DNA from 2 places in the Streptomyces sp. NPDC005794 genome. Region 2 is predicted to be linked to the other one. Evidence: predicted binding sites of a transcription regulator. Region 2 holds the regulator's gene; the other holds the start of a gene.
What was found. The regulator HspR, encoded in region 2, represses chaperone genes until heat shock. The targets are predictions, from matches to a motif close to TTGAGNNNNNNNNNCTCAA.
Positions count from the first base shown of each region.

Region 1: the regulator HspR is predicted to act here: its motif matches at 1,420-1,438, upstream of lon (endopeptidase La).

Region 1 is NZ_JBIAIN010000003.1:119,350-121,742, forward strand. It holds gene ACFYQ5_RS05315 (response regulator transcription factor) at 1-264, opposite strand, end outside; gene ACFYQ5_RS05320 (spermidine synthase) at 497-1,180, opposite strand; gene lon (endopeptidase La) at 1,461-2,393, shown strand, end outside.
Region 2 is NZ_JBIAIN010000001.1:321,562-323,954, reverse strand. It holds gene ACFYQ5_RS01515 (LuxR C-terminal-related transcriptional regulator) at 1-708, shown strand, start outside; gene ACFYQ5_RS01510 (heat shock protein transcriptional repressor HspR) at 764-1,210, opposite strand; gene dnaJ (molecular chaperone DnaJ) at 1,212-2,393, opposite strand, start outside.

The sequences.
Region 1 (2,393 bases), on a different contig from region 2:
GCGCTGGGCCTGCACACGACGGCAGACCTCCAGGCCGTCGAAGCCGGGAAGCATGATGTCGAGCACCATCAGATCGGGCTGCCATGCCTCGGCCGCGTCCACGGCCGCCGGCCCGTCCAGCGCGGTCTGCACCAGAAAGCCCTCGGCCCGCAGCCGGGCGGAAATGGCGTCGACGATTGTCGCGTCGTCCTCGACCACCAGCACCCGGCGCTGAGCCCCGGGGGTGGCCGCGACGCCGTTGTGGGTGGTGTGTGTCTGTTCCATCGCCCCGCCCCTGCCCGTTCTCACGGAGGCCATACCCCCGGAGCACGGTTATCGCTTGTGGATTTTCGTCGGTGATCCCTTGTGCCGGTCAGCAGCGTAAAGGCAGAGGACACCTCTCGGCTACGCAGGGTGTTGCCCTTCGCGAAGGTGTTACCCGCGGGAACGAGGCGGATCGGCGGACTTGTGCCGCCTGACCCGCGGCGGGACCAGGATAGGGGTACCGGCTGGGGGTTCAGCCGTTCCGGACTGCGAGATGAACCACGTCCGGTACACCTCGGGCAACCGCTACTTCTTCGGTCCTTACTGCGTGGAATCCGGCATTCCGCATGGCCCGCTCGAATTCGGAGGACGGCTGCGCGGACCATACGGCGAGCACTCCACCGGGCGTCAGGCGGGCGCGGCAGGCGGCGAGACCGGTGGGTGAATAGAGGTTTTCGTTGCTCTGAGTGACGGTCCAGTCGGGACCGTTGTCGATGTCCAGGCACAGTGCGTCGTAACGCTCCGTGGTCGTGAGGAGGTGGGTGACGAGGTCCGTACGCAGGATCTCGGTCCGTGGATCGGCGAGTGCCGCGCCGGAGATCCGGCCGAGCGGTCCGTCGAGGTGCCAGTCCACGACGGCCTGTTCCCGCTCGGCGACGATGATCCTGCCCCAGCGTGGTTCGGCGGCGGCCCGCACCAGGGAGAACCCCACGCCGAGTCCGCCGATCAGCACCGAGGGGGCCGGCCGTCCGTCGGGCAGGGCGTCGAGCGCCGCTTCGATCAGGAGCCGCTCGGAGCGCCCGTCGGAGGTGTCCATCAGGAAGCAGCCGTTGGCGATGATCTCGAGCGCGTCGCCACGCTCGCGCAGGACGACTTCGCCGAACGGGCCTTCACGCCGGTCGAGGACGACGGGGCGGTGGGCGTCTGTGGCGGGCATGGGCGCGGTCTCCGGTCTCCTGCGGGCGGCGGGTGGTTCTCTCTGCGGCCGCCCAGTTTCGCTTACCACCGGCCTTCGGACCAGCCGATTACCGAGGTCGCGCCCTCCCGGCCGCGGTCGTGCCGGGGAATGGCTGCGCGCCGCAGGGCGCTGGTGTGGAGGCGTGGGCCTCGCCACCCGGATCCGGGTGATCGCTGAGAGCGAACAGGGCGTGGGGAACATTCGGGGGCGCACAAGCATTGAGTCCATATAACTCAACTTGCCTGCTGAAGGGGAGATCATGACTGCTGAGTCCCATGCGTCCGAGGCGTTCGCGCCGATCGACCTGCCCGTGCTGCCGCTCGACGACGAGGTCGTACTGCCCGGCATGGTCGTGCCGCTCGACCTGTCGGACACGGAGGTGCGCGCCGCCGTGGAGGCCGCTCAGGCCGTCGCGCGGCCCGGGGGCGGCAAGCCCGAGGTGCTGCTCGTGCCGCGCATCGACGGGAATTACACCGGGACCGGTGTCCTGGGCACCGTCGAGCAGGTGGGACGGCTGTCGGACGGGGACCCGGGCGCACTCATCCGGGCCCGTGACCGGGTGCGGATCGGCGCCGGGACGAGCGGTCCCGGGAACGCGCTGTGGGTGGAGGGCACCCGGATCGACGTATCGGTACCCGACCCCCTGCCCGGTTCCGCCGCAGAGCTCGCCAAGGAGTACAAGGCCCTCGCCACCAGCTGGCTGAAGAAGCGTGGCGCCTGGCAGGTCGTGGACCGGGTCCAGCAGATCGAGGACATCTCCGCGCTCGCCGACAATTCCGGGTACTCGCCCTTCCTCACCACCGCCCAGAAGGTCCAGCTGCTGGAGACCGCCGACGCGGTCGCCCGTCTGAAGCTCGCCATCCAGTGGCTCGGCGAGCACCTCGCCGAGCAGGACGTCGCCGAGTCCATCGCCAAGGACGTCCAGGAGGGTGTCGACAAGCAGCAGCGGGAGTTCCTGCTGCGGCGCCAGCTCGACGCCGTACGCAAGGAGCTCTCCGAGCTCAACGGCGAAGCCGGTTCCGGTGACGAGTCCGACGACTACCGGGCGCGCGTCGAAGCCGCCGATCTCCCGGAGCACGTCCGCGCGGCCGCCCTCAAGGAGGTCGAGAAGCTGGAGCGGTCCTCCGACCAGAGCCCCGAGGGCTCCTGGATCCGCACCTGGCTGGACACCGTCCTGGAACTGCCGTGGACC
Region 2 (2,393 bases):
GCCAGCGCCGACCCCGACCTGGCGATCACGGTGATCGAGGGGAGACCGGCGATCGAGTCGGCCCTGCGCGAGGCGAGTGCCTCCGCCACCGAACAGGTCCTCACCGCCCAGCCGGGGAGCAACCGGCCGCTGAGCGGGATGCGGTGGGCGATCGCCAACGCCAGGACCGCCATCGGGCGCGGCGCCCGGCTCCGGCACATCTACCAGCACCCGGCCCGCTACAGCACCAACGTCAAGGACTACCTGGGCCAGATATCCGCCGACCACCTCCAGGTGCGGACCACCGAGCAGACGGTGGAGAGGCTGATCATCTTCGACCGCGACGTCGCGTTCATCCCCGCGACGCCGGATCGCGCCATGGCTCTGCAACTCCGCCATCCCGCCCTGGTCGCCTACCTCGTCCAGGTCTACGAGGTCCTCTGGGCCCAGGCCGTCCCCTTCGCGCAGCAACTGCCCTCGGCCGCACCCGGCGCCCAGGTCACGGCCGTCCAGCAGAGCATCGCCCGCCTGCTGGTCGAGGGCCACGTCGACGACGTCGTGGCCCGGAAGCTGGGCATCAGCGTCCGTACCTGCCGCTCCCACATCTCCAAGCTCACGCGGACGCTCGGCGCCCACAGCCGCACCCACCTCGGGGCGCTCCTGGTGCGGTCGGGCATCGCTGACGGTGACGCCGGGGCGGCAGCACGACGGCCCGCCCCCGGAGCCTGAACTCCTGGAGCGGGCCACGACGGTCCGCGGAGCGCCGAACAGCAGGCGGAACGCCTCAGTCCTTCGGCCGCTTGGGCCGCCAGACCACCAGCGCGCTGGTCTGCTGCACATCCTGGTACGGCACGAGGTCACGCCGGTAGGAGGCGTGCACCTGGGCCTCGCGCTGCTGCATGGCGACGGCCGCGCCGTCCACCGTCGCCGAGAGCTCGGCGACGCGCTGCTGGAGCGCGGCGACCTGGTTCTCCAGCTCGATGATGCGCTTGATGCCCGCGAGGTTGATGCCCTCGTCCTGCGACAACTGCTGGACGGTGCGCAGTAGTTCGATGTCGCGGGCCGAGTAGCGCCGACCGCGCCCGGCCGTGCGGTCGGGCGAGACCAGGCCGAGGCGGTCGTACTGGCGCAGTGTCTGCGGGTGCAGGCCCGAGAGCTGGGCCGCGATCGAGATCACGTAGACCGGTGATTCGTCGGTCAGCTGGTACGGATTGCGTCGACGGCCGTCCATCTCAAGCTCCCTTCGCAGCCTGGAACAGCTCCGCCCGCGGGTCCTCCCCCGCGGTCGCCTTCCGGTAGGCCTCCAGCGCGTCCTGGGCTTCCGCGCCGAGGTCCGTGGGGACGAACACCTCGACGGTGACCAGGAGGTCGCCACGGGTGCCGTCCTTGCGTACGGCGCCCTTGCCCCGGGCCCGCATCGTACGTCCGTTGGGCGTGCCGGCCGGGAGTTTCAGGGTGACCGGGGGCCCGCCGAGCGTGGGGACCTTCACCTCGCCGCCGAGCGCCGCCTCCGGGAAGGTGACGGGAACGGTGACGGTGAGATTGTCGCCCTTGCGGCCGAAGACCGGGTGGGCGTCGACATGGACGACGACGTAGAGGTCGCCGGCCGGGCCGCCGCGCTCGCCCGGGCTGCCCTTGCCGCGCAGCCGGATCCGCTGGCCGTCCAGCACCCCCGCGGGAATCCTGACCTGCATCGTGCGGGCCGACTTCGCCCGCCCGCTGCCCTTGCAGACGTCGCAGGGGTCCTGGGCGATGAGGCCCCGGCCCTTGCAGTCCACGCAGGGATCGGTCAGCGAGAACCCGCCGCCGGTGCCGCGCGACACCTGCCCGGTGCCGACGCAGGTCGGACAGACCCTCGGGGTGCCGTTCTTGTCTCCGGTGCCCGAGCACGCCTTGCAGGGTGCCTGGCTGGACATCCGCAACGGGACCGTGGCCCCGTCGACCGCCTCGGTGAAGCTGAGCGTGACCTCGGACTCGATGTCCTGGCCGCGCTTCGGCTGGACACGTGTGCCCGCGCCGCCGCGGTTGAACAGTCCGCCGAAGACATCGCCCAGACCGCCGCCGCCTCCGCCGAAACCGCCGGCGCCCTGCCCCTGACCGCCCGGGGCGCCCCCGAAGAGGTCGCCCAGGTCGAAGTTGAAGTTGCCGCCCGCACCGCCGGGACCCGCCCGGAAGCCTCCGTTGCCGAAGAGGGCGCGCGCCTCGTCGTACTCCTTGCGCTTCTTGGGGTCACCGAGGATGTCGTTCGCCTCGGAGATCTCCTTGAAGCGCTCCTCGGCCTTGGCGTCACCCTTGTTGGCGTCCGGGTGGTTCTCGCGGGCGAGCTTCCGGTACGCCTTCTTGACCTCGGCGTCGGTGGCGTCCTTGGGGACGCCGAGAACCTTGTAGTAGTCCTTCTCGACGAAGTCCTTCGT